Regions from separate parts of the Fusobacterium sp. DD2 genome, predicted to be linked through region 2. Evidence: riboswitches for the same ligand, from Rfam matches in the RefSeq annotation. Region 2 holds a riboswitch; the other holds the start of a gene.
The links. A riboswitch is a leader RNA that binds a small molecule or an ion and turns the genes downstream of it on or off. The one in region 2 is predicted to bind S-adenosylmethionine.

Region 1 (7,057 bases), on a different contig from region 2:
TACAACTGAAGAGCTAGATGAGATATACTCTATGGATTTTGAGAGAGATGTTCATCCTTATTATAAGAAAATGGGTGAGGTAAGAGCACTGGATACAATACGTAACTCAGTAACAACTCACAGAGGATGTTATGGAGAGTGTAATTTCTGTGCAATTGCTATTCATCAGGGCAGAACAGTTATTTCAAGAAGTGAAGACTCTATAATTAAAGAGGTAAAGGAACTTGCTAGTGCTCCAAAGTTTAAAGGATACATTGCTGACGTAGGTGGTCCTACTGCCAATATGTACCAGATTGAATGTACAAAAAAATTAAAACTTGGTGCATGTCAGGATAGAAGATGTTTATACCCTGAAAAATGTCCTGCTCTTAAGATAAATCATCGTAAGCAGATTGATCTATTAAATAAACTGAAAAAAATAGATAAAATCAAAAAAATATTTATAGCTTCAGGTATAAGATATGATATGATTCTAAGTGATACTAAATGTGGACAGGCATATCTTGAAGAGATTGTTCGTGACCATGTATCTGGACAGATGAAAATAGCTCCAGAGCACACTGAAGATAAAGTATTAAATCTTATGGGTAAACAGGGAAAAGCTCCTTTAAAAGAATTTAAAGATAGATTTTATCAAATAAATAACAAATTAGGTATGAAGCAATTTTTAACTTACTATCTAATTGCAGCTCATCCTGGTTGTGATGAAAAAGATATGTTAGATCTTAAACGATTTGCTTCAAGAGAGCTAAAAGTAAGTCCTGAACAGGTTCAGGTATTTACACCTACACCTTCAACTTACTCAACACTTATGTATTACACAGAGATTGATCCATTTACTGGTAAAAAACTCTTTGTAGAGAAAGATAATAACAGAAAACAAAAACAAAAGGATATAGTTATCCCAAGAGAACAAAATCAAAATAGAAAAAGAAAATTTAAAAGAAAATAAAAAAATAGGAGGTTATATAATGAAACCTATTGTTGCAATAGTTGGAAGACCAAACGTTGGTAAATCAACTTTATTCAATAATCTTGTAGGAGATAAAATCGCAATTGTTGACGATGCTCCTGGAGTAACAAGAGATAGATTATATAGAGAAACTGAATGGAATGGAACTGAATTTGTAGTTGTTGATACAGGTGGACTTGAACCTAGAAACAACGAATTTATGATGACTAAAATAAAAGAACAGGCTGAAGTTGCTATGAATGAAGCAGATGTTATTTTATTTGTAGTAGATGGAAAATGTGGGGTAAATCCTCTTGATGAAGAGGTTGCATATATTCTTAGAAAGAAAAATAAACCAGTTATTTTATGTGTAAATAAAATTGATAACTACCTTGATCAGCAGGGAGATATCTATGAATTCTGGGCTTTAGGATTTGAACACCTGATTGGAATCTCAGGAGAACACAAAGTAAACCTTGGAGACATGCTTGATATGGTTACAGGTTTAATTGAAAAAATGGATTTCCCTGAAGAGGAAGAAGATGTATTAAAACTTGCTATTATTGGTAAACCAAATGCAGGAAAATCATCTCTAGTTAACAGACTTGCTGGAGAAGAAAGAACAATAGTAAGTGATATAGCTGGTACTACAAGAGATGCTATAGATACAATCATAGAGTATGATGATCAAAAATATATGATTATTGACACTGCAGGTATTAGAAGAAAATCTAAAGTTGAAGAGAGTCTTGAATACTACTCTGTATTGAGAGCTATCAAAACTATTAAAAGAGCAGATGTATGCCTTCTTATGCTAGATGGACAGGAAGGACTTACTGAGCAGGATAAAAGAATTGCAGGTATAGCTGCTGAAGAGTTAAAACCTATTATCATTGTAGTTAACAAATGGGACCTTGTAGATAAAAATACAAATACAATGGAAAAAATGAGAGAGAGCCTTTTAGCTGAACTTCCATTCTTAAACTATGCACCTGTAGAATTCGTTTCAGCTCTTACTGGTCAAAGAACTACAAGACTTTTAGAAATCTCTAGTCAGATATTTGATGAATACAATAAGAGAATTTCTACTGGTATCCTAAACAGCGTTTTAAAAGAGATAGTTATGATGAACAACCCACCTACAAGAAAAGGAAGAGTTGTAAAAATCAACTATGCTGTACAGGTATCAGTTGCCCCACCAAAATTTGTATTATTCTGTAATTACCCAGAATTGATTCACTTCTCATATGCTAGATATGTCGAGAATAAATTCAGAGAATCATTTGGTTTTGAAGGGTCTCCTATCTTAATTAGCTTTGAGAAAAAAAATAGCGAAGAATAATTTTTTTCTTTTCGCTGTAACAAAAAAGACATAAAAACATTGTATTATACATACATATAAATCTTTCCCCAAGATATTTTATATATTAGATAACGAACTAAAAGCAAACCGTCGGAACCCTACCGACGGTTTGTTACTATATGGTTCGTTTCCCAAATAACATTTTATAACTGAAAAAGCATCTGGAGATCCCCTAGATGCTTTTTTATTTTTCCATATTATATATCCTATAGGAATTTTGCTCCTATTTTTGCAAATTCTTCAACCATTTCTTCTGGCCAGCAAGATGCTTGAACTTCTCCAATATGAAGTTTTTCAAGGAAGAACATACAGATTCTTGATTGTCCAATTCCTCCTCCAACTGTATAAGGAAGTTCTTTAGCAAGTAGAGCTTTATGGAATTTTAATTCTTTTCTATCTTCTCTATTTGCAAGTTTTAATTGAAGGGCAAGAGTTTCTTCACTTACTCTTATTCCCATTGATGATAATTCAAAAGCTTGCTCAAGTATTGGGTTCCATACTAAAATATCTCCATTTAGTTCCCAGTCATCATAGTCAGGAGCTCTTCCATCATGTTTTTCTCCAGATTTTAAAGTCTTACCAATTTGAGATATAAATACTGCTTTATACTCTCTGCAGATTTCATTTTCTCTTTCTTTAGCTGTAAGTTCTGGATATCTATCTTCTAATTCCTGTGATGTAATAAAATATATATCCTCAGGTAATTTTTTAGAAAATACAGGATATTCTCTATTTACATACTCTTCTGTTTTTCTTAAAGCATCATAGATTCTCTTTACTATTTTTTGTAAAGTCTTAGTTGTTCTTTCAGCTTTGTCAATTACTAATTCCCAGTCCCATTGGTCAACATACATAGAGTGGATATTATCTAAATCCTCATCTCTTCTGATTGCGTTCATATCTGTATAAAGTCCAGTGTGTACAGGAAATTCATATCTTTTTAGAGCCATTCTTTTCCATTTAGCAAGTGAATGAACTATTTGATATTCTTCCTTTGCATCCCAGTGTGTATCAAACTTTACAGGTCTTTCCATACCGCTTAGATCATCGTTCAATCCAGAAGACTTTCTTACGTATAGTGGTGCAGAAACTCTTGTTAGGTTAAGTTCATAAGCTAGAGCTCTTTCAAAAAAGTCTTTTACTTTTTTAATAGCCACCTCTGTTTCGAAAAGATCTAGTTTGCAGTCATACTTTTTTTCCATTAATCTCACTCCTCTATAAATAAAATATTTTTATAAACCTTAGCTATTAATAAAAAAGCCATTCGGTTGCACCCGAATGGCTTTACTTACAATGTCGGGTACAAATCGTTTTAATCTCAAAAAGGATTTGTACCACAAGTAGAATACCTATACTACTTAAAGTCCAAATCTCGACATATTATTATTATTATTAAATTGTGCAGTTATTCCAAAAATAAGCGTTTTCATCTTCTGCCTCCAACTATTAATATCTACCAACTAGGATACACTTTTTTGAAAGAAATGTCAATGATTTTTTTGAAAAAATATTTTTATTTTATATTAATTGAAAAAGAAGTTCTAAAACTGTTTAACCAGAATTAAAACTTCTCTTTTATATCAAACTATTTATTCATCTCTTCTAAAACTTCTTTTAAAGCTTCTACTTTGTTACATTTTTCCCATGGAAGATCTAAATCTGTTCTTCCTATATGTCCAAATGCTGCAAGATCTTGATATTTAAAGTTTCCACTTCTTAATTCAAGAGCTTTTTCTATTCCTCTAGGACTTAAATCAAATACTTTTGCAACAGCTTTAGCTAAATCAATTTCACTAGCTCTTCCTGTTTTAAATGTATCTACTTTTATTGAAGTAGGTTCTACTACACCAATAGCATAAGATAATTGTACTTCACATTTATCTGCAAGGTCAGCAGCAACTATGTTTTTTGCTACCCATCTAGCAGCATATGCAGCAGATCTGTCTACTTTTGAAGGATCTTTTCCAGAAAAAGCTCCTCCACCATGTCTAAAGTATCCACCATATGTATCAACTATTATTTTTCTTCCTGTAAGGCCTGTATCACCATGTGGACCTCCGATTACGAATCTACCAGTAGGATTGATATGGTACTTGTTAACTTTGCTTGGATCAAGGTCATACGCCTCTAGAACAGGAACTATAACTTTCTCTATAACATCCTTTTTAATCTCTTCTTGAGTTACATCAGGATTATGTTGTACTGATAATACTATTGTATCAACGTGATCTATTCTTCCAAATTCATCATAAGCAAGTGTTACTTGAGATTTTGCATCTGGTCTAGCCCATAGAAGTTCATTACTTCTAGTAAGTCTTGTAAGTCTAACAATGATTTCTCTTGCTAATACAAGTGCAAGTGGCATAAGTTCTGGAGTTTCTCTTACAGCTCCACCAAACATTATTCCCTGGTCTCCTGCTCCACCTGTATCTACTCCCATAGCGATATCTGGTGATTGAGAATGAATTGCAGATAATACTCCACAGTTTGCATCAAATCCCATTCCTTCAGAATATCCTATTTCAGCAATTTTACTTCTTACAATATCTTGAACATCTATATAAGTTGAAGTAGTAATTTCTCCACCAACAATAACTTGTCCTGTAGTACAGAACACTTCACATGCTACTCTTGAGCTTGGGTCATCCTTAAGACATGCATCTAATACAGCATCTGATATTTGGTCTGCAACCTTATCAGGGTGTCCAGGTGATACAAATTCAGATGTAAAATAAGTTAAATTTTTCATTTTTTCCTCCTCTAATTTTTAAACAGCTCTAACCACAAAATCTCCAAAGGCATAAAAAAATCCCTTCATCCTCTGATAGATGAAGGGAATATATAACAATTTTATATTCCATCTATCAGGAGTTAGCACCACACTTCATAAAAAGCAGGTTGCTGAGATGTCACAGGGCCGGTCCCTCAATCTCTCTTGATGGTTAAATACGATTTTTAATATTTCATTTTACGTGTAGCATTATAACAGTAAAATGTAAAATTGTCAATTATTTTCTTATTTTTTTATTTGTCTTACAACGTCTACTACAGATCCATCTCTATATTGAACTACAGCAACAATTCTGTCTTCAAATTTGATTGGTTCTTCTTTTCCACACATAGACTCAGCTATTTCTTTTAATTCTTCAATAGTTTTTATTGGAAGATTTGAGTTTTTAAATCTTTCAATTAAGTCTTTTCTAAGTGGATTGATAGCTATACCTCTTTCAGTAACTAGAACGTCTACAGTTTCTCCTGGAGTAGTTACTGTTGTGATTCTGTCTTTAACAACAGAGATTCTTGCGTTAACTAATTGAGAAACGATGATACATAATTTAGCTCCTGCTGCAGTATCACTGTGTCCTCCTGATCCTCCCATGATTACTCCGTCAGATCCTGTTGTAACGTTAACGTTGAAGTTAGTATCCATTTCTGTAGCACCTAAGATAACAACGTCAAGTTTGTTTACTACTGAACCTTTGTTGTTAGCATTTGCATACATAGATGCAGACATTTTTAAGTGGTTAGCATTTTCTTTTGCTGATTTTATAGCGTTAAGGTCAAAACATTGTACGTCAAATAGAGCTTTGAATAATCCTTCTTTGAACATATCAACGATGTATCCAGTGATTCCTCCAGCTGCGAAACTTCCTACAATATTTTTCTCTTTCATTAATTTTTTAACTTCAGCTGCAACTGCAAGAGATATTCCTCCAGCTCCAGTTTGGAAACTCATTCCTTCTTTTAAGTATCCTGATTGTTCGATGAATTTAGCTGTTAAGTCAGCAACTTTTAATCCAATAGGGTTTTTAGTAATTTGAGTTGTACCAGAAACTATTCCTTTTGGATCTCCTATAGCATCTATAACTAATACATGGTCAATTAAAGTTTGGTTGATTTCAATAGTTGTATTAGGGAAAGGAACAAGATTATCTGTTATTGCTACAACAACCTTTGCATTTTCAACGTCTGAGTGTGCATATCCTAAAGATCCACAAGCTGATTTTCCATCTACTCCGTTGATGTTTCCATATTCGTCACATGTAGGTGCTGCAACAAAAGCTATATCAACTTCAACTTCTCCAGTTTCCATTATTCTAGCTCTTCCACCGTGTGTATGCATTACTGCTGGTTTTTGAAGTTTTCCCTCAGATATTGCTTGAGCAACTGGACCTGACATATATCCAGCATATATTTGAGTTACAATACCTTTTTCCATATATTCTACTACAGGTTTATGGCATGGGAAAATTGAACTTGCTACAAGAGTAATATCTTTGTATCCTCTCTTAACTATTTCAGCCATTACTAAGTTTAATACATAGTCTCCATTTCTTAAATGGTGATGAAATGAAATTGTCATTCCATCTTTTAATGGTAATTTATCCATTAAAGTTGCTAAATCTTTTTGTAATTTATTATCTTTGTGAGTTACAGTTTTAAAAGTGTAGTTCTTTTTCATAACTCCAGTTGTATTTGCAAGATACCCGTTATATTGAGTAACTTTTCCGTATCCTTCTATAAACTCAGGAACTTCTCTTCCTAGAACGTTTTTCATTTATAAACACCTCGCCTTAATAATTAATCAATAAGTCCCATTAATTTCGCCATATCTAATGTATGAATAGCTCTGTTGATAATAGGAAGGTCAACCATTTTTCCATCAAGTGAAAATACTCCAAGTCCTTGTTTAGCAGCGTCTTCTTTAGCAGCCATAACTCTTTGAGCGTGGTTGATTTCTG
Region 2 (3,998 bases):
TATGGAAAATCAACAAGAGAAACAAGTGGAGTATTTCTAATTATATTTTTTCCACCATGGTCACCTTGAAGAGCAAGAAGCTCTTCTTTTTTACTATATGGAAAGAATACAGGTGAATATCTATCTCCATTACTTGTTGGAACAGTTATATATCCATATTTTTCAAAGTTATAATAGAGTTTTGAAATAGTATCTGGTGTCAAAAAGACCTGGTCACCAGTAAAAAATACAAAACCTTTTCCTGAAGAGTTTTGAACTCCTAATTTAATACTTTCACTCTGTCCTAAATTTGCTTTGGTGTTGTGAAGATACTTACAATTATATTTTTTACAAATATTTTCAGTCCAGCTGTCCCTTCCACATACCAGTATTTCAAAAAAGTTGGCGAAATTAAGTTTATCCAATACATTTTCCAAAAGAGAAACACCATTGTATTTAAGCTTTAATTTATCCTGCCCCATTCTTCTTGAAAATCCTGAAGCCATAACAATAGCAGATACTGGGACATATTGATATATCTTATTTTCAATTATACTTCCAAGTACAAATTCAGCCGGGTAATTGATTTTTTTCAGTTCATTGCAGGTAGAAATAGCTAGGGAAAATCTCTCAATACTGTTTTCACCATCAATTCCATTAAAGAAAAGATATCTATCATTAGCAGTGGAGTTTTTAAAAAATTTAGCTTTTTTTATATATTCAGTTAAAAAATTTTGTGATACTTTGTGTGATAAATAAGTTGGATAATTTTGAGAAAATAGTTCAAATCTATGAATATTTTCTTTAGAAAGTCCTCTATCTAAAATTTCCATATTGATTACACCAATTATTTTATTTGAAATTGGTGGGATACATGGCTCATTTTCATTCCACTCTTTAAAAATTTTTTCTTTAGCTCCATCTCCCTCAATTAAAATAAAATCATACTGATTTTTGATGTTATATATCTCCTGATAGGAAACTCCAGTGAGCTTATTATCTTCTATTGAATCTCCTAAAACGAAGATATTTTTCCCCTGTCCTACAAAAGTGGAATCTTTTAAAATGAGCTTTTGAAACTGTGTATTTAAAGGTTTATATATTTTGGTAGTAGTTGTAATAAGTACCTTTCCAATTTGAGCTAATTCAGTTGCCAGAGCCATCATGAGAGAGGTTTTACCTCCAGCTCCAGTCAAAGTTATTATGTCTCCTTTTTTTATATGGAAAATCTCATACATAGATATCCCTCCCCTGCTTTTTTATATTCTATACTATAAGGATAAAATAGTCTATAAAAGAAAATAATAAAAAACATTGACAAATGAATTGAAATGAGTTATTATAACCCTAACAAAAAAATACCATCCAGAGAAACTGAGGGACTGGCCCTGAGACGTTTCAGCAACCTGCCAAGTGGTGTGGTGCTAATTCCAGACAGATGGACGTGAATAATTCTGTTGATTATCTCTATTACATCTGGTAATAGAGATTTTTTTATACAAAAATTTTGGGGAGGCATAAGATGATACAGATAAGAAAAGTAAACAAGGTATATCCTAATGGATATCATGCAGTGAAGGATGTATCCCTTACAATTGAAAAAGGTGATATTTTTGGGATTATTGGTCTTAGTGGAGCAGGAAAATCTTCACTTATAAGGCTGATAAATAGGCTTGAAGAACCTACAAGTGGGGAGATTGTAATAGATGGTGTAGAGATTACATCATTGGGAAAGAGTGAACTTTTAGAGAGAAGAAAAAAGATGGGAATGATATTTCAGCATTTTAATCTTTTATCTTCAAGAACTGTTGGAGAAAATGTAGCATTTTCACTTGAGATTGCAGGTTGGAAGAAAAAAGATATTGGGAGCAGAGTTAAGGAACTTTTAAAAGTTGTAGAACTTGAGGAGAAAATAGATTTTTACCCATCTCAGCTTTCAGGAGGTCAGAAACAAAGGGTAGCAATAGCTAGAGCCCTTGCAAATAATCCTGATATTTTACTTTCAGATGAAGCTACTTCAGCTCTTGACCCTAAAACAACTAAATCTATCTTGGACCTTATTAAGAACATTCAGAAAAAATTTGGCCTTACAGTGATAATGATAACCCATCAGATGGAGGTTATTAGAGATATCTGTAATAAAGTGGCAGTGATGTCTGACGGGAAAGTAGTAGAGATGGGAGGAGTTCACCATATATTTGCAGAGCCTAAAAGTGAGATAACAAAAGAACTTATCTCATATCTTCCAGGTACTTGTGAAAATAAGGTAAAGCTTATGAAACACAAGGATAAAAGCATAATCAGACTTAAATTTTTAGGAGATATTGCCAATGACCCTATTATTTCAAAAGCAGCTAGAACTTTTGATATAGATTTCAGTATTATTGGAGGTTCTATAGATAATCTTTCCACTATGAAAGTTGGACATCTATTTGTAGAGATTTCAGGAGATATGGACAAGCAAAAACAGGCTGTGGAATGGTTTAAAGAAGAGGCAGGAGTTATTACAGAGGTGATTTACAATGGTATTTAGTATGATATGGGAATCTACACTTGAAACTTTATACATGGTATTTTTTTCAACGCTTTTTTCTTTCTTAATTGGATTTCCAGTAGGGATATTGCTGGTTATTACAAAAGAGGGAGGAATCTTAGAAAGACCTAAACTGAATAAAATTCTTGAGTTTGTAATAAACACCTTAAGGTCTTTTCCATTTATCATTTTGATGATTCTGGTATTTCCACTTTCAAGACTTATAGTTGGAACAACAATAGGTAGTACAGCGGCAATAGTGCCACTTTCAATATCAGCAGCACCTTTTGTAGCAAGAATGGTAGAGGGAGCTTTAAATGAGGTTGATAAAGGGCTTATAGAGGCAAGTTCAAGTATGGGAGCAGATAATTTTACAATAGTGTTCAAAGTGATGATACCAGAAACAATGCCACATATTATCCACGGACTTACAGTAACTGTAATCTCACTAATTGGATTTTCAGCAATGGCTGGAACAATAGGAGCAGGTGGATTAGGAGATCTGGCAATAAGATTTGGATATCAGAGATTTAAGACAGATATAATGGTGTATTCAGTAATTGTAATTATTATTGTAGTACAGGTTATACAGACACTTGGAAATTATTTAGTAGCAAGAAGCAAAAAGAACAGATAGCAATGATATTAACTATATAAAAAAATTAAAAAGGGAGAGGATAATCATGACAAACAGAGTAAAAGCATTACTATTAGGAGCATTTTTAACACTTGGAGCAGTATCTTTTGGAGGAGAGTTAAGAGTTGGAGCAAGTCCTGTACCTCATGCAGAGATTTTAGGAATTGTAAAGGATGATTTGAAAAAAGAGGGAGTAGATTTAAAAATAGTTGATTTTACAGACTATGTTACACCAAACCTTGCACTGGCTGATAAAGAGATAGATGCAAACTATTTCCAACATATTCCATATCTTGAAAAATTTGCACAGGAAAGAGGACTAAAACTTGCAAGTGCAGGTAAGATTCATGTTGAACCACTTGGAGTTTTCTCTAAAAAATATACAAAACTTGAGGATATCCCAGAAAAAAGTGTAGTTGCAATACCAAGTGACCCATCAAATGGAGGAAGAGCACTTATTTTACTTCATAATAAGGGAATTATAACATTAAATGACCCAACTAATCTTTATGTTACTGAGTTTGATATTGTAAAAAATCCTAAAAAATTAAAATTTAAACCAATTGAAGCACCACAATTACCAAGAGTTCTTCCAGATGTAGCTGCAGCAGTGGTAAATGGAAACTATGCAATAGAAGCTGGATTTTCACCTGTAAAAGATGCACTTGCTCTTGAAGGAGAAGAGTCACCTTATGCAAATGTAATAGCTGTAAGAGCTGGAGAAGAAAATAGTGAGGATATTGTAAAACTTATAAATGCTTTAAAAAGTGAAAAAGTAAGAAAATTTATAATTGAAAAATACAATGGAGGAGTTGTTCCTGCATTCTAGAAAAAAAAGAGGCTGTTTTG

Region 1: another riboswitch for S-adenosylmethionine. It lies ahead of metK (methionine adenosyltransferase); the one in region 2 lies ahead of IX290_RS09980 (methionine ABC transporter ATP-binding protein).

The regions. Positions count from the first base shown of each region.
Region 1 is NZ_JADRHM010000002.1:14,297-21,353, forward strand. Features, by position in the region: gene IX290_RS00450 (YgiQ family radical SAM protein) at 1-952, shown strand, start outside; gene der (ribosome biogenesis GTPase Der) at 972-2,294, shown strand; gene asnA (aspartate--ammonia ligase) at 2,522-3,517, opposite strand; gene metK (methionine adenosyltransferase) at 3,901-5,064, opposite strand; SAM riboswitch class I at 5,170-5,260, opposite strand; gene citF (citrate lyase subunit alpha) at 5,332-6,873, opposite strand; gene IX290_RS00475 (aldolase/citrate lyase family protein) at 6,897-7,057, opposite strand, start outside.
Region 2 is NZ_JADRHM010000073.1:8,047-12,044, forward strand. Features, by position in the region: gene yqeC (selenium cofactor biosynthesis protein YqeC) at 1-1,217, opposite strand, end outside; SAM riboswitch class I at 1,338-1,424, shown strand; gene IX290_RS09980 (methionine ABC transporter ATP-binding protein) at 1,502-2,512, shown strand; gene IX290_RS09985 (methionine ABC transporter permease) at 2,502-3,149, shown strand; gene IX290_RS09990 (MetQ/NlpA family ABC transporter substrate-binding protein) at 3,196-3,978, shown strand.